DNA from 2 places in the Petralouisia sp. genome. Region 1 is predicted to be linked to the other one. Evidence: a T-box and tRNA genes for the amino acid it is inferred to sense, from the RefSeq annotation. Region 1 holds a T-box; the other holds one or more tRNA genes.
What was found. A T-box is a leader RNA that pairs with one kind of tRNA and senses whether it is charged. The one in region 1 lies ahead of proS (proline--tRNA ligase), so its partner is inferred to be a tRNA-Pro.

Region 1 (15,645 bases):
TGGCGCTGGTAAGCATCTTGTGCTGAATCTGTTCATTCTCCGGCACCCCCAGAGCATTGAACATGCCCATCAGCTTCTCAGAACCAAACAGACGCATCAGATCGTCCTCCAGGGAGATGAAAAACTGGGATTCTCCCGGATCTCCCTGCCGTCCGGAACGTCCCCGGAGCTGATTGTCAATACGCCTGGATTCATGACGTTCCGTACCGATAATCTTCAGTCCCCCGGCAGCCTTAGCGTCCTCATCCAGCTTAATGTCCGTACCGCGGCCTGCCATATTGGTGGCAATGGTAACAGCCCCGTGCTGTCCTGCCTCCGCCACAATCTCAGCTTCCAGTTCATGGAACTTAGCGTTCAGAACCTTATGGGGAATGCCCCTCTTTTTCAGCATTCCGCTGATTAATTCTGAAGTTTCAATGGTAATGGTTCCCACCAGAACCGGCTGCCCTTTTGCATGGGCTATTTCAATTTCTTCCACTACTGCATGGAATTTCTCTTTCTTCGTCTTATATACGGCATCCTGCAAATCCTTCCGGATCACCGGCATATTGGTGGGAATCTCAATTACGTCCATCCCGTAAATATCACGGAATTCTTTTTCCTCCGTCAATGCCGTACCGGTCATGCCCGCCTTCTTATTATATTTATTAAAGAAATTCTGGAATGTAATATTGGCAAGGGTTCTGCTCTCCCGCTTTACCTTTACATGCTCTTTCGCTTCAATGGCCTGATGCAGACCGTCAGAATAACGTCTGCCGGGCATAATACGTCCGGTAAATTCATCTACAATCAGCACCTTCTCATCCTGAACCACGTAATCCTGATCCCGAAACATCAGATTGTGCGCCCTCAGCGCAAGGATTACATTGTGCTGAATCTCCAGATTCTCCGCATCGGCAAGATTCTCAATCCTGAAAAACCGCTCTACCTTCTTCACGCCTTCCGCCGTAAGATTTACCACTTTGTCTTTTTCATTGACAATGAAATCTCCCGTTTCTTCCTGCTCCACCCCCATCAGGGCGTCCATCTTGGAGAATTCCGGCATGTCCTCTCCCCGGACTAACTGCCTTGCCAGAATATCGCAGGCTTCATACAAACTGGTGGATTTCCCGCTCTGACCGGAAATAATCAGCGGGGTGCGGGCTTCATCAATCAATACGGAGTCCACCTCGTCGATGATGGCATAATGTAACTCACGCTGTACCAGCTGTTCCTTGTAGATCACCATATTGTCACGAAGGTAGTCAAATCCCAGCTCATTGTTGGTAACATACGTAATATCGCAATTGTAAGCTTCCCGCCGTTCATCGTTATCCATGGAATTCAGCACCACGCCTACGGTCAGGCCCAGAAACTCATGTACTTTTCCCATCCACTCCGCATCGCGGTGGGCCAGATAATCATTGACTGTAACTACATGGACGCCTTTCCCTTCCAGCGCATTCAGATAAGCCGGCAGGGTGGATACCAGTGTTTTTCCTTCACCGGTTTTCATCTCCGCAATACGGCCCTGATGGAGAATCACACCGCCGATCAGCTGCACGCGGTAGTGCTCCATTCCAAGGGTTCGCCTTGCCGCTTCCCGTACGACTGCATAAGCTTCCGGAAGAATTCCGTCCAGAGTCTCCCCTTCTTCCAGTCTCTTTTTGAACTCCTTCGTCTTACCTTTCAATTCCTCATCGGGCATCTCCATCATTGCCGGGCGGTAGGATTCAATCTTATCTATCATAGAATTAATCCTCTTCAGTTCCCGTTCGCTGTGAGTCCCGAATACTTTATTCATAATACCCATATACTATGCTCCTGTTTTCATTTCAGCAGAAAAACCGCCGTCGATTCTATTCCGTTTATAGCGGACAACTTCTTATATTGTACCACTGAATGATTTGATTCACAATACTTAATCCCATGAACGATTTATGAATTTTTTATGAAATCCACTTTTCCTGGGGCTGCTTTTATGCTATACTTTCTGTATTCTTTATGGATACTCCAAATAAATTTCTACAATTCTTACTGCAAAAGGAGAGAAAAAATGAGCTATGTTTATAAAACCAGAGGAACCTGCTCCACAATGATTGAGGTTGAGTTAGAAGGCAATGTTGTCAAGGATGTGAAATTCACCGGCGGATGCAACGGCAACCTGAAAGCCATCCCCAAGCTGGTGGAAGGTCTTACGGTAGACCAGGTGGAGGAAAAAATCGGCGGCATTTCCTGCAACGGCCGGCCAACCTCCTGCGGAGATCAGCTTGCCAAAGCCTGCCGCGCAGCTTATGAAGCATCTCTGGGCTAAAGTACAGAACAGGGGCTGACTGACATCCCCTGTTCTTTTTTTGCAGTTTAAATTTTCAGAATATTTTGCAGCTTATTTATACATTTCCAATTATAAGCATGTTTAATATAAATTTTTGAAAATAATTGTTGACATTTCAAGTTTTATTAGATATAATAAACTCAACAAAACAAAAGAAACACAACTTCAGGAAAAGGAGGTACAGACCCTTGGGAAAGACATGAAACATCTCTTAATCTAAGAAAGCGAGGTACGGACCACCAAAATATTAAGTGAACTGCCCTCAAATCGACATCATTGTACAGACTTGAATCAGAATTAAATTTTCTTCGTAAGAGAATTTTGAAACTGCAGGAAACGGAAGCTGAATTTTGAAACAGTGAAATTTCTTAGATGCTTAGGCGGAAGTTACATTTTCGGAATGGGAAATTATAATAAGGTTATTATCCTTTCGCAGTATTTGAAGTTTAATATTCGCAGACGTGATAACATCCGACCTTATATTTTCGGAATGGGAAGATGGAAGCATCTCCAGTAGCAGATATTAAGTTTTCTGATAAGGAATTTAAGTAAGTTTCTGGCAGATGGATAAGTTCAGAACAGAGTAATTTAATATCACTCAGAAATCAGGATAATTTTCAAAAGAAGCCCTGAATCAGCAATCAAAAGAAAACAGTGTATGATATTCCAGTAAGATACGTTGATTATATGGATACATACCATCGCATTCAGAGGTAGCAAAATTTCCGAAGGAATGAATCAGGATTTCAGAAAGAATGAGGTAAAAGTCCCATGGACAGCATAGTATAGAAGGCTGCATCAGATGAAATTGATATCGGTGCAGCCTTTTAATTGTGTACTTTTTTCGCTATAGTATTAGTATGCTTTTCCCCAGTAAATCAATTTATGGGCAGGTTTTCCGCAGCATACGCACACATCAGAAACTGCCTGCTGATCTTCTAACGGCATACATCTGGAGGTGGCTGTGGTGTCCTCTTTAATTTTATTCTCACATTCCACATCCCCGCACCACATGGCGCGGATAAATCCAGGTTTGTGTTCTACCGCATCTTTAAATTCCTCATAAGAAGTTACGTCTGTAATATGAGATTCCTGATGTTTTTTTGCCCGCTCGAACATTTCCTTCTGGATGATCTGAAGCAGCTCCGCCGCAGTTTTGGCAGCTTCGGCTATCGGACACTCTGTTTTCTCTCTGGTATCCCGGCGCACCAACACACATTTTCCTGCTTCTATATCCTTAGGCCCAAGCTCCACGCGGATTGGAATTCCCCTCATTTCCTGCTCTGAGAATTTCCATCCGGGGCTCTTATCACTGTCATCCATTTTCACCCGGATTCCTGCCTGAGTCAGCATATCCTTCAATTCTGATGCTTTGTCCAGAACTCCCTCCTTATGCTGCTGAATGGGGATAACCATAACCTGAACCGGCGCAATGGCAGGAGGCAGCACAAGGCCGGAATCATCTCCGTGCACCATAATAATCGCCCCAATCAAGCGGGTCGTCATTCCCCAGGAAGTCTGGTGAACATACTGCAGCTTATTATCTTTATCTGTATACTGAATGCCGAAGGCTTTTGCAAAACCGTCCCCAAAATTGTGACTGGTGCCGGACTGCAAAGCTTTGCCGTCATGCATCAATGCTTCAATGGTATAGGTGGCTTCTGCCCCTGCAAATTTCTCTTTGTCTGTTTTCTTTCCCCGGATCACTGGCATTGCCAGCACTTCTTCACAGAAATCTGCATACAGATGCAGCATCTGTTGGGTTCTCTCCTCTGCTTCCCCCGCAGTCGCATGGGCGGTATGCCCTTCCTGCCACAGAAATTCCCTGGAGCGCAGAAACGGCCTTGTTTCTTTCTCCCAACGAACCACCGAGCACCACTGGTTATAACATTTGGGCAAATCCCGGTAAGATTGAATGTCATTGGCATAAAAATCACAGAATAACGTCTCCGAGGTAGGTCTGACGCACATCCGCTCCTGCAGGGGATTCAGGCCGCCATGGGTTACCCACGCCACTTCCGGCGCAAACCCTTCCACATGATCTTTCTCTTTCTGCAGCAAACTTTCCGGAATAAACATGGGCATGTATACATTTTCCACCCCGGTTTCCTTAAACCTGCGATCCAATTCCTTTTGAATATTTTCCCAGATGGCATAGCCTGCCGGTTTAATTACCATGCATCCCTTCACACTGGAATAATCAATTAATTCTGCTTTTTTCACCACGTCTGTGTACCACTGTGCAAAATCCACATCCATGGATGTTATGGCTTCCACTAATTTTTTGTCTTTTGCCATAATTCCTTCCTCCTTTACTGATAGTTCTGTACCGAATCTTCCTCAATATGCAAAAAGCCGGACATCCAAATCCCAATAGGGACCGGACATCCGGCGGTACCACCCTGATTAACAACTTCACGTTATTCTCTCAACTGCCTTAACGCGGCTTCACGTCGTATTCTCATACGCGGCTCCAAGGCGGGTTCCAGATTTTTGTATGGGAAATCTCTCACCGTTGATTTCTTCTCTGTGCATCTTCCTGTCTGTACTAATCCTTTTCTTCGCCAGTTTTCCATCTCATATTACCGCATTCAGGCATCCCTGCGCTTATGGATATTCTAAGACAATTGCCCGGGATTGTCAAGCAAAGTTTCATAATAGATTTCTTTGATAAGGATGTAGGTAAGAGGGCCCAGGGCAAATCCCCACAAGCCATAAATCTTTAATCCCACATACATGCTCACAATCACCGCCAAAGGATGCATTCCCAGTTTATTTCCCAGCAGTTTCGGCTCTAAAATCTCACGCATCAGGCTGCATACCGTGTAAATAATAGTATATATGGCCGCCAGCATATACCTTCCCTGGATCAGTTCAATAATGGCCCAGGGCACAAAAATGGTGCCGGTTCCCAGAAATGGCATGGCGTCGCAGATTCCGATTCCGCACCCGGTCAGCAGCGCATATTCGTTTCCGGAAAAAAACAGTCCCAATACACAGATCACAGTGATAATGCACATAATGATAATCTGGGATTTGATATAGGCCCCGCCGGCCTCATACGTTCTGCGGCAGATTTTCAGCGCCATATTTCCCACCGGATGATGCTCCAGGGTTTCTCGCATTTTCCCGTAATCCTTCAGAATCAAAATCGTGCTGATCACCACGATAAAGCAGACGCCCAGAAATACAAACATATTTTTTGCATACAAAATGGTGCCGGACATAACAGTGGGAACCGCATTGGTTTTCATCCGGTTCATCATTTCCGGTATCTGCTTCTGCACGCCGTCCTGAATCATCTCCGCCTTTATTCCGGTAATGTTTTCAATCTGAAAGCAGCATTCCCGCCATAATTCTCCCGCCTGCTTTTTATACAGCTCCAGATTATCTATCACATTCTTAATCTGAACCGCCAGTGTTTTCACAAAAAAGTACAGTGCCAGGCCAAGCAGCAGCAACAGCAGTCCCACAAGCAGGGAGGACCAGACGCTTCTTTTCAGTTTTAATTTATTCTCCAGTTTTTCCACAAGCGGATTCAGGAGCTTTGCCAGTAAAAATGCCGTTAAAAAGGGAATTACCAACGGAAACAGCCAACGGATGCTGACATAGACCAAAACGGTAATTCCCAGAATTCTCACTATTCTCCGCATGCTTTCTTTCGCTTCTCTGTTCATGAAATCAGTATGCGGCGTTTTCTGCTTTTTATGCCGGAAAAATCTGTCTGCCCCGGCAAAAATTTCACTCTTTGAATTCCATAAATATTTTCTTTCCGGCAAAGATTTCACTCTTTGAATTCCATAAATAATTTGCCTTCCGGCTCTGCGGCAAATTCCATCCATTCTCCGGTTTTCGGATGCCGAAAAGAGGTGCGGACGGAGCACAACCCCACAGGCATATAGCCCTTCGGGCAATTCTGATTATATTTCTTATCTCCCACCAGCGGATGTCCTGCATGGGCCATCTGCACCCGGATTTGATGATGGCGCCCGGTATCCAGCCAGATACGCAGAAGGCTGACGCTGTCGCTTTGGCATGAAGTCTCAAAAATACCGGCGGACTGTTCTGATTTTAAAATAACTTTCTCCACTTCATAAGAAAGTCTGGCGGCTTTTGCGCCTTTCGTCCCCTTAGGAACCACCTGAGAAGTATTATTCTTTCCATCCTTTAAAAGATAATCCTCCAAATGCCCTGTTTTTTCCGGAAATTGTCCTTCTGCCAAAGCAAGGTATTGTTTCTCCACGCTCTTTTCCTGCACCTGACGGCTCAGAATTGCTGCTGCCCGGGCATTTCTTGCAAATACCATAATCCCTTCCACCGGCTGATCCAGACGGCGGATCACATAAATTTCCGCAGCTTCTCCCTGATCCACCAAATAATTGCGCAGCATACTGACCATATCCTGCTGTCTTGTCCTGGCAGTCTGCACAGGAACGCCGGGCATCTTGTGGCAGACAATTATTTCACTGTCCTCATAAATAATTTTCATCATACTTTAAACCGGTAACCTACGCCCCAGATGGTCTCAATGTACTGGGGTTTGGTGGTGCTGAGTTCAATTTTCTCACGGATTTTCTTAATGTGCACAGTAACAGTGGCAATGTCGCCCACCGATTCCAGGTCCCAAATCTGGCTGAACAGTTCTTCCTTGGAAAAAACCCGGTTGGGATTCTGAGCTAAAAAAGTCAGCAAATCAAATTCTTTCGTGGTAAACTGCTTCTCTTCTTCATTTACCCAGACACGTCTTGCGGTTTTGTCTATCTTCAGGCCCCGGATTTCAATGACGTCGTTTTCCTGGACGCTGCTGTTGATCAGGCGTTCATACCGGGAAAGATGCGCCTTCACCCTTGCCACCAGCTCGCTGGGAGAAAAAGGCTTCGTGATATAATCGTCCGCCCCAAGCCCCAGACCGCGGATTTTGTCGATATCATCTTTCTTGGCTGACACCATCAGAATGGGAGTATTCTTATTCTCCCGGATTTTCTTGCAGATTTCAAACCCATCTACTCCCGGCAGCATTAAATCCAGAATAAACATATCGAATTCTTCGCTCAGCGCCCTTGCAAGTCCCTGATTGCCGTTATTTTCAATTTCCACACGAAAGCCGCTTAATTCCAGATAGTCCTTTTCCAAATCAGCAATCGCCACTTCATCTTCGATAATCAATACTTTGCTCAACTTATTACCTCCTGATATTTCCGGATCACAAAATACATAATGGTTCCGGTCTCTTCTTTACTGTTCGCCCAAATCTTTCCTCCGTGGTCTTCGATAATTTTCTTCACAATGGACAGTCCGATGCCGCTGCCTCCGGTGGCTGAATTCCGGGACGCGTCCGTGCGGTAAAACCGGTCAAAAATATAGGGCAGATCTTTGGCCGCAATGCCCTTTCCATTATCCTCAATTTCAACCTGGATAAAATCTCCCACATCACGGATTCGGATATTGATAAATCCCTGTTCTTTGTCCAGGTACTTGACGGAATTCCCAATAATATTGTTAATCACGCGCCGAAGCTGCTCCGGATCTGCGATAATCAGCACGTCTTTCTCCGCATAATTGATATAATTAAGCTTTATGTTCTTAGCCTCCAGATCCAGGCCCACTTCCTCCACACAGTCGTCAAAATAATCCGCCACGTTAATCCGGTTAAAATTATAGGGAATCCGGTTGGTGTCGATTTTGGAATACAACGTCAGTTCATTGATCAGCATGTCCATCTCATTTGCCTTGTTATAAATGGTGCGGATGTATTTGTCACGCTTTTCCGGCGTATCGGCCACACCGTCCATAATTCCCTCTACGTATCCTTTAATGGCGGTAATGGGAGTTTTTAAATCATGGGAAATATTGCTGATCAAAACTTTATTCTCTTTCTCTCCGAAGATCTTCTCCTCTTCTGACTCTTTCAGGCGGTACCGCATCTCCTCAAAGCTCCGGCACAGTTCTCCTATCTCGTCCCTGCCCTCCGCATCAATGGTAAAATCCAGATTGCCTGCTTTAATATTCTGAGCAGCCACTTCCAATTTATGTATCGGGTTGATAATGCCCTGATAAATCCAGACCGTCAGCATTCCTGCGGTAAAAATCAGAATCAATACCACGGAAATCATCAAATCCAGCAGCATTCCTTTCACATCCGGCAAAATCTGTTCCATTGCAGTAACAATAAATATACTGCCCTGGGCTCCCCCCGGAAATGTAAAATCTATCTGCTTCACCAATGCCTGTTCGTCCCCTTCAATGTAAAATCCTGAACCTGCCCTTGGAACGGCTTCACTGTCATATTCCGGCAGATTTTCTTCCGGAAAAGCATGATCTTCTTTCCCCTTATAAATCAGCTCCTGATCCTTTCGCAGAATTAAATAGGAATATTTCTCTTCCAGTTCAAGGTTAATTTCATCCAGATAGGCTGTATCCTCCAGCTTCTCCGGTGTTTTTTCAGCAACCTTCTGTAATTTTTCATAATCCTTTTTGGTAAAATGACTGAGTACTTTAAAAGAATTGATAAAATAATCATATGCGCTTCCGTCTACATTATAAATCTGGCGCACTGTTTTCATCTGATACTGCCCAAATCCCCATACCGTCGCTACTGCCAGCAAAACCGGCACAAATATAATCAGGCAGAAGGATATTATTAATCTGGTTCTTAATTTCATAAACTGCTGCAACCTCCGATAAATTCTATTATAACAGTTTCCATAAAAAAACCTATGGAAATTTTCTAAAATTTTATTAAATTAGTATAAAACAGCAGTAAACGGCTGAAAAATTATAAAGCTGTATTTTCATTCTTCCATTAAGATTTCCCGCGCCTTTTTATATTTTTTGCGCCATGCCTCCTGTTTGGCCTCTGTCACCAGGGCAAAGCCTGACAATCTGCTTTCGTCTGAATTATGTTTCAGATCTGCCAGCTTTATCTGTTTTGCAGCATGATTTCCTTTTATTCTCCGAATATATTCAAAATAATCCTCCCGGGGATCGTGCGTAAGCAGCGCCACCAGTTTTGTGACCTCCGGCGGAAATTCCTGCTCCAACTGTTCTAACGTAAGCTCCGTATCCTCCACCACATCATGGAGAAGGGCGGCGCATGTTGTAATTTCTTCCTTCATCTGTTCTGCCACATGGGCCGCATGAAGCACATAGGGAACCCCGCCGGCGTCCTGCTGCCCGTGATGGGCGTCGTAGGCAATTTTCATGGCTTTTTTTGTCAATGGTGTATAAATCAAGGCAATCTCCCCTTTCAGACCGTTGTTTTTTATTATAACATGAAAAAGACAACCCGAGAAGCCTTAAAATGCAAAGGTTCCCGGGCTGCCTTGATTCGGAGTTCCAACATTATTCAGCATTGAGATATGTGTTATAAATGTCCTCTGAAACAGCCTCCTGAATGGAGTCATATACGCTCTTCAATTTTTCAGTAATTTTATTTCTCACTTCGTCAGAAAGTGTGAGAACCTGCGTCCCGCTTTCATCAATTACCGCAATGCGGTCCGCAATTCTCTCGTCAGACTGCTCTCTGGCATATTCCGTTGCAATCTCTGCCGCCTCTGGCATAATTGCCTGCTCTTCCTGGGAAAGATTCTTAAAAAAATCATCGTTTACAATCAGGGAAATAAGATGGGGAAGATGATTGGTCTCCACAACATAATCCTGCTGTTCGTAAAGCTTATTTGAGACAATGACTTCATAAGGATTCTCCGGTTTCCATCACAAGAAAAATCGGATATGATAATACCACGCATTTTTCAGATTTATTTCTGAAACGGGTGGGGTATATGCCATTGAAGTATCGGGAGCTTTTCGGCGTTGTGTGACACTATTAATCCGGCAGCTCTGTCCGTATCCAAATATAAAAGGTTCGCTCTAGTACTTGTCATCGCGTTACCAATCTGCTACAATAAATCAATAGATAGAAAACTTCAATATTTTACAGACAAAATTTGGAAAGTGAGCAAGCGATTCAGAAAAGGAGGAACAGCATGAAGAAAAAATTAACTTCTATCCTGGTATTATGTGTGATGTTTTTCACACTGACATTGCCAGTATCAGCATCCCAGACAGTATCAAAAGAACGGCAGCCGCGGGTGCTGTTGTCTGCAGTTTCTTCAACGCTTATAACGTCCGTATCAGCATCCCAGGCTATTTTAGAGGAAAAACAGCCGCAGAAATGCGAATATTGCGGAAAAATGACGTCCAGCACGGTTAAGCTGGGAGATTATGAAGTAGGACCTGACAGTGTAACCTGCGCACACGGATATCCCTACGGAGACGATTTGGTTTATAAGAAATATACTTCTTACCAATACCAGTGTTCCGATGGCCTGTGCTCCTATAAAAGCCAGTCATGGGATACCTATACCGGCGCTGTGACAGAGTGTCATGGGCATCGTTAATTTATGCGTTAACTGTATATTTCGTTAAGCCAATATATAAACCCTCATCATGCACAGCCTGCCGTCCGGCGGGCCACATGGCCATCCATACTATGGAAGCCAAGGGCTTTCATAGCAGTACCAAAACAAAATGATTTAAAGACTTGCATCACTTTTTATTAAAATTTTAAACTATATTTACGGCAGCTTAAATCAATGATTCCAAACAAGTTGATTTAAGCTGCTCTTTTTCAAAAACAATCAGGAGGCAGTGAATATGAAAAAAAAATCAACGCTTATTTTGGCAGGACTCTTATGTGTATGTTTCCTTGCGGCCTGTCAGCCGTCTAGTCTCTCTTCTGGAAAAAAGGCGGCAGAAGGCGGCAAAGACCAGCAGCAGATGGTAATTGCCATTTCAGAACAACAGGAAGAATTTTACCGGAAGGCAGTATCAAAATACAGCAAGCTCCATCCTGAAATAGAGGTGAAGATCGAGATAGTTCCTTATATTGACAATACGCCTACGGAAAAAACGGAGAAAAACAAAAAAGCGGTGCAGGACATGCAGATGCAGATTATGGCGGGCAAGGGGCCGGATGTTTTTCTTCTGGATGAAAGTAACGAAGCGCTGCCGGATATGATAAAAAGCAGCTGCAACGGCGTGTTTTTAGACCTGAATACGGTGATGGACGGGTTAAAAGATCTGCCGCTGAACCAGACGGTGCTGAAAGCCGGGGAAATTGATGGGAAACAATACTTTTTGCCCCTGGGGTATATGCTGACAGGCATTGCCGTGACAGACGACATGCTGGGAGACTGGAAACCGACTTCTGACCAGCCGGCTCAATTCCTGGAAGAGGCTGCCAATCAAACAGGGGTGGAAAAGTTTCCTTCCGAATTCTTATTGAGAGACTATATACCGGGGCTTTTTGGAACGCCTGTTTTAGATTATGAAGAAAAATCCATTACGTTCTCTAAAGAATTGCAGGATTTGACAGAACTGTTAGCAGAGCGACAGGAATTTTCTTCTGAAGAGGTACCTGAGCTGCCTAATGTTGCGCTGATGGGGCATTATGCCGTCAATTCATTCGAAACCTTTGTCCAAAACTCTCTCACCTCCGGCATAGACGTTACGTTTCTGCCATTCCCAAATGGGGAGGGAGGGATCAACGCACAGGTAAATATGTTTGCGGCAGTCCGGGCAAACAGCGCGTGCGCTTCCCAGGCAGGCGAGTTTTTGGCCTTCCTGCTGTCCGATGAAATGCAGGGAAGCACCGGCTGGGAAAACCTTAACATCAAAAGGATTCCCACGGCCCTCCCTGTCAATGACAATGCTTTTGTGCCGGCATATCAGCGCCGGTTTGACTCTGGCGAAGAATATCAGAAAGCAGCTGCTGAGAAGGCGGAGGAACTGTTCCAGCTGACGCAGCAGATCACCACGGCCCGGTTCTGCCAATACGAGAACTCTCTGGTCTTTGACACCATCTTTATGACAAGTGAAAACAGTTCCGTGGAAAAAAAGCTGGATGACTTAAAAAATGAATTGCGCTTTTATTTTGACGAATGAGAAGGAGGCCCAAAATGAAGGATGGACGCCATTTACTGGAAAGAAGAAAAAAACTGGCGGGAATGTGGCTGGCGGCTCCGGTCCTGCTTGGAACCTTCCTGTTCTTCCTGCTGCCCTTTGCCATCTGCATCAGGTATTCCTTCACCTTTGGCGTAGGCGGGGCCTACTTTGCGGGTCTGGAGAATTATAAAGACGTGTTCTCCTCCCGCGCGTTCCAGCTGGCGGCAGCAAACACCCTGCGGTTTCTGGCCGTGGGCGTCGCTTCCAATCTGGCGCTGAGCTTCTCTCTGGCGCTGGCGATCAAAAAAGGACTGACAGGAAGCCGGTTTTTCCGCTGCCTCCTTCTGCTGCCGCTGGTGCTTCCCATCGCAAGCGTCGTCATGGTGATCCAGGTGTTTTTCGCTGAGGCGGGCATTCTGAACAACTGGCTGTCCTCCCTGGGAATCCCCATCGCCCAATGGCTGGACGGCCCCAACGCCTTTTATGTCCTGCTGGGGCTGTACCTTTGGAAAAGCTTTGGCTACAGCGTGATCCTGCTGCTGTCCGGCCTGAATGTGATTCCGGAGGAATTTTACCAGACCGCCGCCATGGAGGGAGCCGGAAGCCTGCAGAAATTTGTTTCCATCACCCTGCCGATGATGATCCCGCACCTTTTCCTGGCGGCAGTCATGGGCGTTGTAAACGCTTTCAAATCCTACCGGGAAGCCTTTCTTCTGGGCGGGAAGCATCCCCATGACAGCATCTACATGATACAGCATTTTCTGAACAACAATTTCGAGAACCTGAATTATCAGAGGTTAAGCGTGGCGGCAATCATGCTCCTTCTGGTTCTGCTCGTCCTGTTGTGCGGATTATACGTTTTTCAAAACAGATACAGGGAGGAATGAGGATGAAACGGCCAAATCACACAAATTCCAAGTATGTTTCACAGGCTTTGAGCGCTGCCTTTTTCCTGTTTATCGGGGCTCTGGTGCTGTTTCCCGCAGTCTATACCCTGTGCAACAGCTTTATGTCCCCGGCCGAAATCAGCCATTATTACGCGGCGGCCATGCGGCAGGACGAACATGCGGCTGCAGCGTTTCATCTTGTCCCGGACGTTTTTTCTCTGGAAGGCTATTACATGGTGTTTTTAAGAAGCACCGATTACCTGATGAAGTTCTGGCGCAGCCTGTTTCTGTGCCTGGCCATTTCGGCAGGGCAGATTCTCGTCAGTGCGCTAGGGGGATTTGCCTTCGCCAAATATCCGCTTCCTTTTAAGAAAGGGACGTTCTTTTTGCTGATGGTGCTGATGATGATGCCTGTGCAGGTGACCCTTGTGCCCAATTACATTATTCTGGACGGGCTGAAGCTTTTGGACACCTGGCTGGCACTGATTCTGCCCATGGCCTTCCTGCCCTTTGGGACGGTGTTCATGACCCAGATTTTTCAGGGGATACCGGATGAGATTCTGGACGCGGCAAAGTTAGACGGCGCGGGAACGCTCCAGATACTGCTCCGGATCATGGCCCCCATAGGGAAAGGCGGAATCGTCAGCGTATTTCTTTTATCCTTTGTAGATGCGTGGAACATGGTGGAGCAGCCCATCACCTTTTTAAACGACATTTTAAGGTATCCCCTTTCCGTGTTTCTCGCAAGCGTGAACCAGGTGAATTTTGAGCTGTCTTTCGTGTGCGGCGTCTTAGCGGCGCTGCCCATACTCCTGCTGTTTTTCTTTTTCCACGAGGAACTGGCCCGGGGAATTGAGCTGTCAGGAGTGAGATGACAGGGGAAAGGACAAAGGCTTATGAAGAATTTAAAACAATTTGCGGTGCGGGCGGCAACGGCGCTGTTCATCGTCCTGGCTCTGTGTACCGTCATGGCCCACAGGATTGAAACTCTGCTGCTGACGGAGGTGCGCACCGAGACCGTTCCGCCCGCCTTAAAAATGGCTGACGGGATCACAGTGGTGAAGGTTTCTCCCGCCTGCATTTTCACAAACTTAAACGGGGAGCCCTGTGTGATGCTGCTGCAAAGAAGAGAGGGGCCGTGGGGAACGGAGCTGTATGTGGAGGAAACCCAAGTCCATATATACAGTGAGGATTATGACTTCTGTGTTCTGGAAGGGGACCTGAGCGGGCAGACCCTGGCGGTGTATCCAAGCCGGAGGCTGTCCGATGATGAGACTGTGAGGTGTGTTCTGGAATGAGAAAAAAGAATCTTCGATCTTTTATATACGGCGCGGTCTGCCTGTCTGTTTCTGGATTTTTGTTCTGTGCGGCGGCTTTTGTCAGCGGCGATTTAAAAAAACAGACGCCTGCAGCCATAGAGGTGTATGACGTCCAGGGATTAAACGTTTCCATGGCCCAGGCCTTTTCTTTCGCCGAAGGGGACTCCTTTGCCGCTGCCGGCGTAGGAACCCGGGCGCAGGCTTCAGACGACGCCCAAAGCAAAACCATTTCCGCATATTATCAGATGACAACGCCCAATTACGGAGCATACCTAAACCTGCAGTTTTGTGAAGGGGGATATTTTCCGGCTGACGGTTCCAAAGAACCTTCCGCAGTAATTCCGGAAAGCCTTTTCAAAACGCTGTTTGAAGAAAAAAGCGGAGAAAAGATACTGCTCGTAAACGGAAGAGAATTTAAAGTCTGCGGAGTTTATAAGGACGGCGGCGCACTCACCCAATTGGGCTCCGCCAGCCTCCCCGTCATCTACGGCAACGCCCCGGAGCGCACGGACACGCCGGCGGAGAGTCTGCTGATAAAGGCGGAGGCCGGGAAAACGGCCCGGCAGCAGCGGCAGGAAACGGCCGTGGCGATGGGAATCCCCCTGGAAGGGGAAATGCATGATTTGGGACGCCTGCACCAGCTGGGAGAGGCCCTTCTGCTTCTGGGGCTCTTTTTGGCGGGATTGTGGTTCATTCTGCGCTTATGCATAATCTCCTACCAGAAACTTATTTCTGCCTATGAATGCAGGGAGCCTGGAACGCAGAGAGGGCCTGCCGCCGTCTGGGGTGTCTGCGCGTTCTTTCTTGCAATGACCGGCTTTTGGCTTCTTCTGCAGCTTGTGCGCATCCCCGCCGTGTACCTGCCGGAGAACAACATTTTTGATTTTGCGTATTACGGAAGTCAGATCACAGGCGGGATACAGCAGATAAACGCAGATGGACGCGTCAGAGATTTTTCAAGAATCTGCGCCGTGTACCTGTGCGCGGAGACTGGGCTTCTGGTTCTGGCAATTCCGCTGTTTTGGGCGGGGTGCCGCAGCCTGGCGGGAGCCTGTATGAGTCTGCTCCGGGTGAAATTATCGTCCCAAGCCCGTCCGTTTCACAAAAAGCTATAATAAATAGCAAATGGAATTTATTATCAACAAAACCAAAATCTGCGATAATGGAAAAATATACCCTC
Region 2 (15,645 bases), on a different contig from region 1:
GGAAAAAGTCTGAACCACCAGCAGATTCTCATACTTCGGGAGTAATGATAACGCAGAAGTCCCTCCAAAGTCAATATATGCTTCATCAATTATTACAATTACTTCCGGATTTGCTGCAATCACCTCTTCCAGTTCTTCCAGATTCTTCTCTATTCCAGTGGGCGCATTGGGATTGGGGATTACAATTCCGCCGCACTCCCTGATATAATCTTCGGTCCGGATCTGAAATTCATCATTCAGCTTCGGACACTCGTAGGGAACGCCGAACAGTTCTGCCCATACATCGTAAAAAGAATAGGTAATGTCCGGAAACAGCACAGGCTTCCCGCTGTTAAAAAAGGTCAGAAAACTCATAGCCAGTACGTCGTCAGACCCTACGCCCACAAATACCTGCTCTTTTGCGACGCCGTAATAATCTGCCAAAGCCTGAACCAGCATCCCGGCGGCAGGGTCCGGATATCTCCTCAGCCGGCCGGCGTCCAGCTCCTGAAGGGCTTTTGTGACACCGGGAGCCGGCGGGTATGGATTTTCATTGGTATTAAGCTTTATCATATTGGGGCGGTCAGGCTGCTCTCCGGGGGTATAGGGGGTTACCCTGCGTATATTTTTTTCCCAGGCAATCATGGTGGTTCCTCCTAGTCTCTGTTTTTTATATGAAAAGATATAAAACTTCTGCTGCTGTCTCTCCAACCGGCTTCAGGATGCTTCTGTATTCTTCTGCTGCCGCTGTCTCTCAAACCGGCTTCAGGATGCTTCTGTATTCTTCTGCCAGTGTTTCAAAGGCAGGCAGCGAGCGTTTCAGCATCTCATAGGAAACACAGTAGGCAAGCCTTACATAGCCCGGACAGGAGAAGGCGCTTCCGCCAACCAGCAGAATATGATGCTTTTTGGCAGCCTCCACAAATTTCTTTTCTTCCGGCTCCGGAGATTTAAGAAACAGATAAAAAGCGCCCTGGGGCCTGACACAGGTAAAACCAAGTTCTGTCAGCTTCCCATAAATTAATTTGCGGTTTCTGTCATAATAATCCACATCGGTCCTGGCATCCAGAGACGTGATCAACGCTTTCTGCATCAGGGAAGGGGCATTGACAAATCCCAGAATCCGGTTGGCCACCGACAGCCCCTGTATGGCCTGATCACAGTCTGCCATCTGAGGACTGACCGCTATATAGCCGATCCGTTCTCCGGGTATGGACAGTGACTTGCTGAAAGAATAGGTGACAAAGGTATTGTCATAGTATTTTGTCAGAAAGGGAACAGCATTTCCGTCATAGACCAGTTCCCGGTAAGGTTCATCCGATACCAGATAAATCTCATGTCCGTATTCCTTCTGCTTTTCCTCCAAAACAGCGGCAATTTTCTGTATGGTGTCCTCAGAATATACAACGCCGGTGGGATTTACCGGATTATTGATGATAATTCCCTTCGTTTCAGGCGTAATCTTTGCCTTTAAATCCTCCAGATCCGGCTGAAATGTGTCGGTATCCGGCTTTACCTCCCGCAAAATCCCCTGATGGTTGGCCGTATAGCCCCGGTATTCTCCAAAATAGGGCGCAAGCGCAAGCACCTCATCTCCGGGGTCTAAAATAGTTTTAAACACTACGTTCAGCGCGCCTGCCGCTCCAACTGTCATTACAATATGGCGTTCCTCAAACTCCGTTCCAAATCTCTGATTCAGGTGTCCGGCCACTGCCCGGCGGGTTTCAGGATACCCCGCGTTATCCATATATCCATGAAGCTCCAGGGAATTTTCTGTCTGGACAGCCTCTATAATTGCCTGATTATACTGCTGCGGAACAGGGGTCATAGGATTTCCAAGGCTGAAATCGTATACATTTTCTGCCCCTATCCGCTTCGCCAGTTCTTTTCCTTCCAAAAACATGGCGCGGATGGCAGAACTTCCCGCCACTTCCTGCTGCATCTGTTTCGAAATCATAGATATCTCCTCCTTTACCGCTCTAGAATTTTTTGATCACATCCAAGGCAGGCAGAGGCCTGCCCTGGTAGTCAAACAAGGCCTGATTTGCCCACTGATTGCCGCAGGGGCCCGGAGCTTTCATGTATTTCAGAGAAGCCTCGGCAGCCCATCCGCTGCCCGGCACCGGAATCCATGCCGGCTCCCAGTAGAAAAATCCTCTGCCCAGTCCCTTCGGCGTTTCGGACACCCGTTTCATGAACTCCTGCATAAAATCCGACTGCCCCTGCTTTGTCACCGGATACTCAGCTCTGGCCGCAAGTTCCGGTTTTATAGCCATTCCGCTGCGTTTCAGAGGTTCCAGTTTTTCATAAGCTGCGTAATCCTCCATGGTATGCCCCATAGAAACCTCTGCCACCACCAGTTCCTTGCCGTAGCGGAGGGCAAGATCATGCATGTTATACTCCAAATCTGCCAGAGAGCCGTGCCGGAAGGGATCATAAGATAAGCCGATGAGGTCGAAATCTTCTCCGTCGTTGGCAAAATAATTGTCAAACCACTCCCGGTACAGTTCATTGTCCCCGCCGTTGTCCAGATGAATCATAATCGGAATCTCCGGATCGATATCCCGCACCCCATGGATTCCGGCATTGACCAACATCGCAATGGTCTCATAATCGGGACGTTTTCCATCCGGCCACAGAAGCCCGTTGGACAGTTCATTGCCCACCTGTATCATATCCGGAAATACCCCTTCTCTCTGGAACTCCCGCAGAACGGCCACCGTGTAGTCATACACGGCGGATTCCAACCGTTTACCGGTAAAATCCGCCCAGGCTTTGGGCTTAATCTGCCTGCCCGAATCTGCCCAGAAATCGCTGTAATGCAGATTCAGCAGGAGCTCCATGCCCTGCTCCTGCACCCGTTTTGCCAGTTCCATGGCTGTATCCAGATCATTGGTTCCTGCTCCGTACGGCTCCCCTTCCGAAGAATAAGGATTATTCCAGAGGCGGATGCGGATGGCATTGGCGCCATATTCCCGCAAAACAGAAATCAGATTTCTTTCGTCTCCGTCTTTGTCATAAAAAACTGCTCCCAGCCTTTCCAACTCCGGCAGGGAGGAAATATCCATTCCTTTGATAAATTTTTTGTCTGAAATACTTCCCATATTGATTCCCTCTGTTATTTATTCTAACTTTTACTGCTCCATAAGTCTTTCCAACGTATTCTGTACAATTTCAAGCTCAGATCCAATGTCAGATCCGCCTATCACATTCCGAACCGCCATTGCAACAGCATCTCTTCCTTCATAGTAATAAACGCCTGTATTGTTTCTGGGGCATTTGCCTGCATACTCAGTAATTTTCTGAAATACAGTATCTCCGCCGTAGAATTCCGAAGGCTTCTTGTATACATTGGAATCACCTGCCGGAAGATAAGCCGCCAAAGCCCCGGTGCTTTGCAGAATGGTTTCATAAAATTCAACGCTTCCGGCAAATGTAGATTTCAGGAAATCTTCTGCCAGCTCCGGGTTTCTGCAGTTGGCAGTAATTGCCCAGGAAGCTCCGCCGTTATTAGAATAGTTGGTGGCTCCGTCAATACCGGCTAATCTGGGTATATTGGTCAGCCCCCACTTTCCGCTCTGATCTTCTGCAGACTGGATGGAAGCCATGATCCAGCATCCATTGATGGTTCCTGCCGCTGTCCCGGCCGTAAGGGTCTGAACATATTCATCCCAGCTGTTTACCCGTTTGCAAACGCCGGCTTCTATCATCTGCTGATAAATTTCCATAGCTTTCTCTAAAGCTTCATTGCCGACTATTTGAGAATTTCCATCATCGTCAAATATAGAAACTCCGCAGGACTGAAGCATCATCATAATCACGTCAGGTTCGCCGGACTGGCAGGAAAGCAAAGGCCTGCCTGTTTTTTCCAACACAATTTTGCCCATTTCCAGATATTCATCCCAGGTAATATCTGTGAAATCATCCAGCGTCAATCCAGCCTCTTTCAAAATATCTGTCCTATAGCACGCTATGGCAGCGCCGTTGTCGAAAGGAACGCCGTAGTTCTTGCCGTCAATGACTGAATAAAGGGTTTTTGCCTGGCCGAACTGGCTGAAATCAATGCCGCTGTCCGTCAAATCCATAAATATTTCCGGAAAAGAAATGACGTTCTTCTGAAACGCGTTATCCTGTATCAGTATAATATCCGGCAGAATCTCCATTGCGCCGTCCCCTGCCGCTGTTATCAGTGCGCTCTGAATATCATCCCAGGATGTCTCCACTATGTTCATGGTAAACTCCGGATGTTCTGCCTGATAAACGATACTGGCTTCTTCCATTGCGTAAATGTTGAATTTCGAATCCCAGCACCATACCGTTAAGGGATTCTCCTCTTCGTTTTCCTCTTCCGCATTGTTTCCCTCAACATCTCCGCCCTGATTGATATCCGTCATCTGTCCGCTGTCTTTTTCATTGCTGCCGCAGCCGACCAGCATACTTACAGCCATTGCCGCACAGAGCAAGGCGGTCATGCTTTTTTTCTTCATATGTTGTTTTCCTCTCACTCTTCCTTCTCCGCTGCCCTTATTCTTCTTCCTGTTCCTTCTCCGCTTTCTTTAATTCCTCAATTCTCTGCTCCGCTTCTGTCAGCACATTGTAATTCCCCACCTTTGCCCTGGCCGCTTCCGACAGGCCGTTGTACTGTTTGCGGATTTTCTCTATGGTTCCCTTCATATCCAGGGTAATCTCCTGGCCTGCCAGCTGGTTGATGGCGTCAATGACAGGCTGCGCTTCTGCCTGGGCCTGCTGATCTGCCGCCGCTTCCGCTTCAAGCTGTGCAATTCTGGCCTCTGCCGCCTCTAAGGAACCATAATTGCTGACATAGCCTCTGGCTGAGCCGTCTAGGCCATTGTACTGGTTTCTGGCATTGATCACCGCCTCTTTGCTCTCTAAGGTAACCTCACCCAGACTGTCTATTAACTGAATGACTGCAGCAGCCGCTTCCTGGGCTTTTGCTTTCGCGCTCTCAGAGCCGGGCAAATGGTACACCAGTACGGCGCATCCTGCCTCTATATTTTCAAACAATGTCTGGGCCGCGCTGTAAGGCATGTTGACACAGCCGTGGGAGCCGCCTCTTTTATAGTAGTTTCCGCCGAAATCTCTGCGCCAGTTGGCGTCATGGAAGCCTACGCCCCCGTTAAAAGGCATCCAGAAGGATACCGGTGTGGCATACCCCTCCCCGCGAAGAGTCTTATCCCGCTGTTTATAATACAGTCCGAAGGCTCCGGGCGGCGTACTCCATCCCTTTGCATCATTTCCAGATACAAAATCCGTCTCAACCACCAATGAGCCGTTTTTATAGTAGTACATATGCTGGGCTGTCAGATTTACCTCCACATACGTATCGCCATAATCGTTGCCGGCCCTGCTGTTGGCCGTCTGGGAATAAGCCGGCTCTTTTGTCAGAACTTCTCCCTTTTTGATATGCTCTTTCAATGCCTCCGCTTCTGCTTCTTTATCCATTTTCCATCCGTAATCCCCTCCGCTTACGGTCACTTCTGTTCCGTAGGAGGATTTCAGTTTTTTGGATCTGCCTGCCGTGTTGTATGTATCCGCCAGATTTGCAATATATTCTTCTATTTTTTCCTGTGAGATCTTTGCCTTGTACTTTTTATCGGATGAGATCCACTGGCTGATGGTTTTTCCGTTAAGAACCTCCTGACTGTCCCCAAAATCATAGGTGATTGAAGTTTTTACATACTGATTCATGGTTTCTGCCAGTTTCACTACTTTTTTGGATTCACTGGTATACTTGGGCTTTACATAGCATTCCTCTTCTGCCAGGGAAATCTGATCCTGGAGGTTCAGAACAGATTTTTCCAACACTTCAAAAAACTTCTCTTCATCCACGACGGTTCCTTCTTCCTCCGGAATAATGGTATAACCGTCCTTTTCCGAATATTCTGAAATAATGGCATTCTCTGCCTTCCTCATCTGGGATTCATCCATAAGCTCCAGGTTCTTCGCTTCCTCCTGCAGCGCATCCCTGTCGTATTCCACCATGGTTTCCACTTCTATCTCTGAAGGCCCGAAAAGATATGCAGGCCAGAAGAATTCCTTCTGTTTTTTCAGTTCAACCTCCAGTCTGCCGTCAAATACCGGCCTCAGGCCAATTTTCGTTCCCTGAATCACTTCGGCCGTCCCTTCTCTGGGCTCTAATTCAATCTGATATCCGTCAATCTCTTCCGTAATCAGCCGTTCCACTGCCTTTATAGTTTTTCCGGACGCCGAAACGCCGTTGATTGTGGTTCCCGGAAGAAAATGTTTGCTGAAAAAAACGGCGATTCCCAGATACACTGTTAAAGATATTAAGAAGATAAAGCCGGCAATCATCAGCCCTTTGTGTTTTCTGTTGCTTTTCTTTGCTGTACTCATATATTCTGCCTTTCTCATTTGCAGTTTTTCTGCTTTTAACGGATGTGAGAAATTATACGGAATTTCTCACATACTCTATGTTCCATTATAATTCTATTTTCCATAAAGTCAAATGATTTCAATATTCAAAATTTAACAGTTGCTTTTTGTTTTTTCCTGTGTTATAATAGACAAGTATTCGGGGTATGGCTCAGCTTGGCTAGAGCGCACGGCTGGGGGCCGTGAGGTCGCAGGTTCGAATCCTGTTACCCCGATTTTTGTTTTGCAATTATGGAAAACAAATTTATTCCGTTGGACATCCTTTTAAAGAAAGAACCTCTGCAGTATTTTGCGATACTGCAGAGGTTCTTTCTTAATATTACTCCGTCGATATTTAACCGCCGGAGTAATATATATGCAGGAAAAGCCTGCCGTACAAAGAGTGGCCCTCCTGCATGTTCCCTATTCAGCTGTTTATCTCAGGATACCGCCGCTGATACACGCGCCTTCTGCCGGTCAGCAGCTCTCCGCCGTACACCAGCGTATACATGACAACAGCCATAATACATCCGGTAATCACATCAAAAACAGAATGTTGTTTTAAAAACACGGTTGACGCAACAATAGAAGCCATCACTGCAAAAGAACTTCTCCGAATCCACTTTTTCTCCTTCAGCTTCTCGCTGTGCATCACGGACAGATGCACCCCGATGGAATTATATACATGAATGCTGGGAAACAGATTGGTAGGCGTATCTACCATATATAATCCCTTCACCATTGTAACAAAGATATTGTCCCGCTCAAATACCCTTGGACGCAGGTAATGCCCGTTGGGATATATTGTGGATACCACCAGAAATACCGTCATTCCCACAAACAGAAATATACAGAGCTTATAATAATCCTGCACATCCTTAAAGAAGAAATACACGACCGCCAAAGCCACATACCCGAACCACAAAAAATAGGGTACCACAAAAATTTCCAGAAATGGAATGTAATCGTCTATCGGCATATGTATCACATGGAAGCGTCTGGTAACCGTCTGCTCTAAATAGGCGAACCATGGCAGATACATGATAAAGTACGATAAAATCCACCCATGCCGGTAACGATGCAGCAGCTCTTTCATTGTTTCTTTCATAAAACCCACCCTTTTTCTTTCTATCTGTCATTATCTCACTGGATTATAGCACAGGAAATCCCGGGAAACAATGAATTTTTCATGAATTAAGAAAATCTTATAAAACATGACGGAAAACATAGATTTCAAAAGGAAAGAATCCGGCATTTTTATTCGGGCAATGACAAAAAGGCTGCCTGTTCCTGTATATGAAAATACAAAAATCAGATCTCCGGCAGCATATGCTCCACCAGTCTGGCGGAATGGGCTGCCGCTGCTTTCTCAAAAGAGGGGTAATCCAGCTGGGCGCTGTCGTCCGCCTTATCGGAGATAGCCCGGATAATCACAAACGGCACACGGTTCAGGTATGCGGTATGAGCAATGGACGCTCCCTCCATTTCCACACAGTATCCCTGGAAATTCCTGATAATATCTTCCTTTACCTGCTTATCGCTGATAAACTGATCGCCGCTGACAATTCTTCCCCGGTATACGCCGATGTCAGGGTTCACTTCTTTGCAGCAAGACACCGCAAGCTGCGCCAAATGCTGATCCGCCCGAAAGGCCAAACAGCCCATCTGGGGCACCTCGCCCAAAGGATAGCCGAATACCCGCACATCCACATCATGGTGAAGGGCGTCGGTGGACACCACAATGTCTCCGATATTGATTTCATTTTTCAAAGAGCCGGCAACACCTGTATTGATAATGTGAGACACCTCAAAGGAATCACACAAAATCTGCGTGCAGACAGCTGCGTTTACTTTGCCGATTCCGCTTCTTACAATCACCGCGGGCGTGTTATTTAATTTCCCTTCCAGAAATTCCATGGAAGCCTTCTCCATAATGCGGTGAATTTCCATTTTCTCTTTCAGCGCTTCCACTTCCAGTTCCATGGCGCCGATAATCCCTACTTTTTTCATTCTGTTCTCCTATTTGCTGCAGAGCTGCATTTAAAAAACGGCAGCCTGCAGCCATTCTCCTGATATTTATTCCGGATATACCAGATGTTTTTGATCAATACCGTACAATGTATGGTCTAAATAACGGCCGGCCAGATATTTCGCCATTCCGAGATTCATATCCAGATAATTGCCGCAGTCTTTGGGGCTTGCGCCAGGCACCTCGCCCTGAAAATCCCGGATAAATTCATACATGCCCGTCACCAGCTTCACAACCTCTGAGGACTCATAATCTCCTGCCAAAAGCAGATAAAATCCTGTCCGGCATCCCATAGGGCCGAAATACACAATCTTTTCCTTATATTCCGGATCGTTGCGCAGATAAGTAGCTGCCAGATGCTCTATGGTATGTACTTCTGCCGTATTCATCACCGGCTCGTCATTGGGAGAGGTCATCCGCAAATCAAAGGTGGTTACGGTTTCACTTCCGATATGATCCTTTCTGGAAACATAGATTCCAGGTTCCAGTTTGATATGATCTATGGTAAAGCTTGCTATTTTTTCCATGATTTCCTCCATTATGTCCATGTCCTGTTTCAGCAGTCACAAAAAACTGCCCCTATAAGAATCCACATGAGCCTGCATGTCCAGCTCGTTATGACTGAAAAAATTCTACCACCATTTCCGGAAGCTGAGACAGTTCTGTAATATAAGGAACTTCCTCCTGCACAGAGCCATAGCCGGTTCTGGCATGGATAAAAGGAACCTCCGCCTCCACTGCAGCATAGTAATCTCCCTGGATATCTCCCACATAGACAGACTGCTCCAGCTGATTCCGTTCCACTACGGCGCAGATATTGCGTCCCTTCTCTCTTCCCGTCCTGCCGAAGCATTCAAAATCATCAAAATATTTTTCCAGTTTATGATACTCTAAAAACGCTTCAATATATCCTGCCTGGCAATTGCTGACAATATACAGGTGATACCCCTGATCCTTTAACTGGCAGAGGGTCTCTTCCAGGCCGGGCATCAGCGTTCCGCCATGGCTTCTGATGTATTCATTTTCTCTCATACAGCAATAGGTCAGCATTTCCCGCCGTTCTTTCATTGGAAATTCTGAGAAAAGAATGTCTGAAATCTCATACATGCTCTTCCCCATTACCTCCTGAATCATATCTGCTGTTATTACTTTCTCTATATCGAAATGTTCATCCAGAGATTTTTCCCAGGATGCCGCCACTCCTTCGGATGAATCCCACAGTGTTCCATCCAGATCAAATAAGATACCTTTCTTCATGTATGGTTCCTCCTTCTGCATCAAAGTGCCGATGCGCTTTTTCTATTTTAGCACGTTTTTTCTGCAAAGTCCATATGGCATCTGGCCTGGCGTCCATTATTTTCCTGCATCTGCACTGACATTCATGCCCCGCAAATGGATTATTCCTCTGTCGGTTCCTCCCGGGTAAATGACAAAGCCAGCTCCTCCAACTGTTTTTCTTCCACTGCTCCCGGCGCGTCTGTCATCAGACAGGAGGCATCTTTCACCTTGGGGAATGCAATCACGTCCCGGATCGAATCGCACTGCATCATCAGCATCACCATACGGTCCAACCCATAGGCAAGCCCTGCATGGGGCGGAACTCCGTATTTAAAAGCGTTCAGCAAAAATCCAAACTGCTCATGGGCCCGCTCTTTGGTAAAGCCCAGTACCTCCAACATTTTTTCCTGAATATCATCCTGGTGGATACGGACGGAACCGCCGCCCAGTTCTGTGCCGTTTAATACAATATCGTATGCTTTTGCGCGCACTGCCCCCGGATCGGAGTCGATCTTATCCCAATCCTCTTCCATGGGCATGGTAAAGGGGTGATGCATGGCCATAAAGCGGTTTTCCTCCTCAGACCACTCAAGCAGCGGAAATTCTGTCACCCAGAGGAAGCTGTACTGGTTTTTGTCCATCAGTCCCAGCTCCCTGGCAAGCTCCAGCCGGAGCGCCCCCAGCACATCCCAGACTATTTTATTCTTATCTGCCGCAAACAGCAGTAAGTCTCCCGGCTCTCCCTGCATCCGCTCCACCAGGGCTTTCAACTCTTCTTCCGTCATAAATTTTGCAAAGGAGGACTTATAGGAGCCGTCCTCATTGACTGCAAGATATGCCAGTCCTTTTGCGCCGTAGCCTTTGGCAAACTCCACCAGCTTGTCAATTTTCTTTCTGGGCATAGCTCCCTGCCCCTTGGCATTGATGCCCCGGACGGAACCGCCCTGCTCCAAAGCCCCGGTAAATACACCGAAGCCGCAGCCTTTTACCGCTTCTGAAACATCTGTCAGTTCCATGCCGAAACGGGTATCCGGTTTGTCGCTGCCATAGCGGTCCATAGCTTCCTGCCAGCTCATTCTTGGAATAGGAAGAGAAATCTCAAGGCCGATGGCTTCCCGAAATACATACTGCAGCAAACGTTCATTGACATCAATCACATCATCCACATCTACAAACGACAGCTCCATATCTGCCTGGGTAAATTCCGGCTGACGGTCTGCCCGCAAATCCTCATCCCGAAAACACCTTGCTATCTGAAAATACCGATCATAACCGGAGCACATCAACAGCTGCTTAAATAACTGGGGAGACTGGGGCAGCGCATAGAAGGTTCCCGGATGCACACGGCTTGGCACCAGATAATCTCTGGCCCCTTCCGGCGTGGATTTGGTCAGAATGGGCGTTTCGATTTCCAGAAATCCTTCCCGGTCCATAAAATTTCTCAAAAGCATTGCCACCTTGCTTTTCATCATCATATTCCGCTGAATGTCCGGCCGGCGCAAATCCAGATACCGGTAACGAAGCCGCATATCCTCTTTGGTCTGGGAATTTTCTTCAATGGGGAAAGGCGGCGTCTCGGATTCTGACAAAATCCGGATGCTTTCTGCAATCACTTCAATATCCCCGGTTTTCAGATTCTCATTGACGGCGGCCGTCCTCTTCTCCACAGTTCCTGTCACGGCAATTACAAATTCACTCCGCAGAGATTCTGCCTTGGCAAATCCTTCGCTTCCCACCTTGGGCTCGTCAAATACTATCTGAAGCAGGCCGGAGCGATCCCGCAAATCTATAAAAATCAAGCTTCCCAGATTTCTTCGTTTCTGTACCCAGCCCATCACGGTGATCTGCTGACCGATATTGCTGTTTGACACTTCTGTGCATCTGTGGCTTCTGTGCAGCCCTTTCATTGACTCTGCCATAATTCTTCCTCCTGAAAATTAAATTGTTTTTATTGGATCATTAACCCCAGAGCTTAGTCCCGGTTAAAAAATTCTTTTATTTCTGTATATCCTTCGGCGGCCAGTTTTTCCTTCTGGAATTTCTTATTCTTGTTCATCCGGGCCACCAATACCTGTTTTCCATCTTTGCGCTGAGCCTGGGCCGCTGCAATCACCTGGGCCAGTTTCTCTCCCGGATAATTCTTTTCTATCAGATAGGCAATCCGTTCTGACTGGCCGGGCACCTGGAATCCGCTTTCCAACAGCAGCAGGATAATCCGCTCAAATCCGATGGAAAATCCGCAGGCCGGAACGTCGTTTCCGGTAAATTTGCCGATCATTTTATCGTAACGGCCGCCTCCGCCGCAGCTTCCGCCGAATTCCGGCATGGCAATTTCAAAAATTGTCCCTGTATAATAAGACATGCCCCGCACCAGTGTGGGGTCAAAAACCAAATCAAATTCTGCTTCTTTGGTATCATTCACACATGCTGCAATCTCTGTCAGATTGTCTGCCACGTCTTTTTCCAGAAAATCCCCCAGCTGTTTTGCCAGACAGGACACTCCCTGGGCCACATTTTCTTTTCCCTGAATGCTCTGAAACAGTTCCATGTATTTATCCACAGAGGCTTTCTCAAATCCGCTCTTTTCCAGCTCCTCTGCTACTCCGTCCAGACCGATTTTGTCCATTTTATCCAGAATAATAAAAACTGTGTCGAAAGAATCCTCAGCAAACCCGCTGTAAGCGGCCATAGCCTTCAAAATTCGCCTTTCATTGATACGAATCTGGAAATTTTTGAAGCCTAACCTGCCAATTGTGGTGGTGGTTGCAAGAATCAATTCAATTTCCGCCAGATTACTGGGTTCTCCTAAAATATCAATGTCGCACTGCATAAACTGACGGTATCTGCCCCGCTGGGGACGGTCTGCCCGCCAGACATTTCCCATCTGCAGCGCTTTAAAGGGCGCAGGCAGGTTGTTGGCGTTATTGGAATAAAACCTTGCCAGAGGCACGGTCAAATCGTAGCGCATTCCGTAATCCACCACATCGTTTTCCGTCTGGGCCGTTTCCAGTTTCAGCTTTTCTCCTCTTTTGAGCACCTTGAAAATCAGCTTTTCGTTTTCCCCACCCTGTTTGCTGCAGAGATTTGCAATATTTTCCATGCAGGGCGTCTCAATGGGGGTAAATCCAAAGCTGCGGTAAGTTTCTTTGATCACGTTCATCACATAATCCCGGATCTGCATTTCTTCCGGTAAAATATCTTTCATGCCGTTTACAGGCTTTTTTGCCAATGCCATTTTTGTTTCCTCCTTGTTTGTTCTGCTGTCTGGCTTTTTCTGCGTTTACAAAGTATTAAATCTTAAAAATCCATGAACAGCTTCCGTTTCCTCTCAATCATTTCGTCTATTTTTTCTATATAAAGCGCCACATCCTTCACATTCTCACACCGCTCAATCCCCCGCTCCGCAGACACCCGCTTGGAAATGCTGCCGGCTCCGCAGGCCATAATGCTCTGCTTTTCCTCCATCATCAGAATATTATAAAGTCCTGCCTTGCCGGGCCGGGCATACCCTACATTTTCAAAGTTCCCCGCCATATTTTTCTGGCGGTAGAGATAATAGGGGGACAATCCCATCTCTTTGGCATATCCGGCTGTCAAATCAATGATTTCCCAGCTGTTTGTCATCTGCATGTTCTGATAATCCTCCGGAAACATGTGAAACCTGGCCGCCCGCTTCAGGGCGAGGGAGTGAACCGTCAGATTATCCGGCGACAATGCCTGAATCTGCTCCATGGTATTTCTGACATCCCCGATGGTTTCTCCCGGCAGTCCCACAATTAAATCCATGTTGATATTGTCAAAGCCCAGTTCTCTGGCCATCCAGAAGCTTTCCACTGTCTGCCGGGAGGTATGACGGCGGCCGATCAAATCCAGGGTCTCCTGCTTCATGGTCTGGGGATTGATGGAAATTCTGGAGATTCCATGGGCCCGCAGAACTTTTAACTTTTCTTCGGTAATACTGTCAGGCCGCCCTGCTTCCACCGTATATTCCAGCAAATCAGAAAAATTAAATGTACCTTCAATTTTTATCAGCAAACGGTCTAAATCCAGGGGCGATAATGTGGTAGGCGTTCCGCCGCCGATATACACGGTATTCAGTTTTTTTCCGCTGCAAATTGCAGCTGTAACATCTATTTCCTTTTCCAAAGCATCCAGATAAGCCTCCGTCCGCTCCTTCCACATGCCGATGGGGGAGGAAGAAAAAGAACAGTAAGAGCAGATGCTCGGACAAAAAGGAATGCCCACGTAAAGGCTATAGCCCTCCTGGTAATCCATCCGGCCCAAAAGCTCCAGCTCCCGTTTTGCAATTTCTATACTCAGACTTATTTTCTGCCGGGAAGTAAAATAAGTGTCTGCCATGTAGGTTTGAATCTCTGTTTCTTTTTTCCCCTGTTCCAGCATGGACATTGGAATTTTGGTGGGACGGATGCCGGTCAGCGTTCCCCAGGGAAGGGTCTGCCCGGTATATTCTGACAGCATTTTGTATAAGGTCTGTTTCAGCCGGTTCTTCGTCTCTTTCCGATCTGAAAAATCAACCGCTGCAGAACGTTTCATTTTCAGAATATATGCCTGATGCGCCGGTGTGGCCAAGGCAGACCCGCCGCCTTGTTCTCCTTTTGCCGGAAGATGCAAAAGCAGCTCCACGCTTTGCGGCTCCTGCCTTCGGTAATGCACCTCCATTCGAAACAGCGGGGCGCATTCCTCTTCCAGTTTAAAAATTTTCTCCGCATCTGCAAACACTTTTACCTCTTCCCCCGGATAAAAGGCTTTCATCAAAGAATGGATATCATATTCAAAATCTGCTTCGTTTAACCAAACTGTTATCATCTTTATGTTCCCGCTTATAAAAAAGGATTACCCGTGCGTTCCCTGCCGATGGAGGTGATGTCCATATGTCCCGGATACACTTTCACATCATCCGGAAGCGTCAGCAGCTTTTCTCTGATGGACCGCACAAGCCCGGACATGCTTCCGCCTGGAAAATCCGTTCTTCCCACAGACTGGCAAAAAAGGGTGTCCCCGCTGAAAAGCGTTTTCTCTTTTTCCAGGTAATAACAGCATCCGCCTTCGGTATGTCCCGGGGTATGCAGCACCTTCAGCTCCATGCCTGCCAGCTTCAGAATCTCATCGTCCTCTGCAAACACATCCGCATGGTAGGCTTCCCTTTTTCCAATCATGACGGACACATTTTTTGCAGGATTCTCCAGGGTATCCTTCTCTGCTTTGTGGGCATAAATTTTAATCCCAAAAATCTCTGCCAGTTCACCTGCGGCCATGGCATGGTCAAAATGTCCGTGGGTCAAAAGCACTGCTTTCGGCTCTAAGCCCTGCTGGCGGATTTTTTCTGCCAGCATCTGCGCTGAATCCCCCGGATCTACGATTACCATTTCCTTTGTCTCTTCATTGATGGCAAAATAGCAATTGGTAGCCACCTGCCCCACACAATACTGTTCTACTTTCATGTTCGGTCCGCTCCTTCCTGTTTTTCAGGTTGTTCCTTCCTGTTCTGCATTAGCTTGTCCAGCTGTTCCCCCACCACGCGGAAATGCTTATCAAAGGCCCGGATTGCCATTTCCAGATCCTTGTCCGCCAGGGCGTGGTAGATTGCCCAGTGGGAACGTCTCAGCATTTCTGCGCGTATTTTATTCATCAATATTTTCGTACGGAAATTTTCGATAAACTGATCCATTAAACTGTCTAACATGGAATCATATAAAATCAGCATACGGTTATGGGACGCGCTTACCAGTTTGCGGTGAAATTCCACATCCAATCTGGCGCTTTCCTTAGAACTCATGGGCTGATCCATTTTCAGCAGAATTTCATGCAGTTCCTCCAATTCCTCCGGCTCCGCCACTTCAATGGCCAGACGGATTGCGGCATATTCATAGCCGATCCGAATGTGAAAGATTTCAGAATAGTCAATCTGCATCAGTTTCATTACCATATTGACCGATTTCATCATA

Region 2: it has a tRNA-Pro gene. The T-box ahead of proS (proline--tRNA ligase) is inferred to sense a tRNA for this amino acid. The anticodon was not compared.

The regions. Positions count from the first base shown of each region.
Region 1 is NZ_JBQIOP010000047.1:13,855-29,499, reverse strand. Features, by position in the region: gene secA (preprotein translocase subunit SecA) at 1-1,792, opposite strand, end outside; gene ACTO17_RS15820 (TIGR03905 family TSCPD domain-containing protein) at 2,036-2,293, shown strand; gene proS (proline--tRNA ligase) at 3,170-4,612, opposite strand; T-box leader at 4,687-4,885, opposite strand; gene ytvI (sporulation integral membrane protein YtvI) at 4,933-5,967, opposite strand; gene ACTO17_RS15805 (RluA family pseudouridine synthase) at 6,099-6,806, opposite strand; gene ACTO17_RS15800 (response regulator transcription factor) at 6,803-7,492, opposite strand; gene ACTO17_RS15795 (sensor histidine kinase) at 7,489-8,976, opposite strand; gene ACTO17_RS15790 (HD domain-containing protein) at 9,106-9,546, opposite strand; partial or broken gene ACTO17_RS15785 (TRAP transporter substrate-binding protein) at 9,656-10,006, opposite strand; gene ACTO17_RS15780 (hypothetical protein) at 10,300-10,713, shown strand; gene ACTO17_RS15775 (ABC transporter substrate-binding protein) at 10,970-12,259, shown strand; gene ACTO17_RS15770 (carbohydrate ABC transporter permease) at 12,274-13,146, shown strand; gene ACTO17_RS15765 (carbohydrate ABC transporter permease) at 13,149-14,021, shown strand; gene ACTO17_RS15760 (hypothetical protein) at 14,043-14,444, shown strand; gene ACTO17_RS15755 (ABC transporter permease) at 14,441-15,580, shown strand.
Region 2 is NZ_JBQIOP010000008.1:29,487-45,131, forward strand. Features, by position in the region: gene hisC (histidinol-phosphate transaminase) at 1-624, opposite strand, end outside; gene ACTO17_RS04790 (pyridoxal phosphate-dependent aminotransferase) at 734-1,936, opposite strand; gene ACTO17_RS04795 (glycoside hydrolase family 53 protein) at 1,959-3,083, opposite strand; gene ACTO17_RS04800 (ABC transporter substrate-binding protein) at 3,114-4,466, opposite strand; gene ACTO17_RS04805 (L,D-transpeptidase family protein) at 4,504-6,354, opposite strand; tRNA gene ACTO17_RS04810 (tRNA-Pro) at 6,534-6,608, shown strand; gene ACTO17_RS04815 (phosphatase PAP2 family protein) at 6,800-7,480, opposite strand; gene ACTO17_RS04820 (5'-methylthioadenosine/adenosylhomocysteine nucleosidase) at 7,684-8,382, opposite strand; gene ACTO17_RS04825 (S-ribosylhomocysteine lyase) at 8,449-8,928, opposite strand; gene ACTO17_RS04830 (HAD family hydrolase) at 9,017-9,658, opposite strand; gene aspS (aspartate--tRNA ligase) at 9,799-11,598, opposite strand; gene hisS (histidine--tRNA ligase) at 11,652-12,914, opposite strand; gene hemZ (coproporphyrinogen dehydrogenase HemZ) at 12,977-14,506, opposite strand; gene ACTO17_RS04850 (MBL fold metallo-hydrolase) at 14,521-15,141, opposite strand; gene ACTO17_RS04855 (FadR/GntR family transcriptional regulator) at 15,138-15,645, opposite strand, start outside.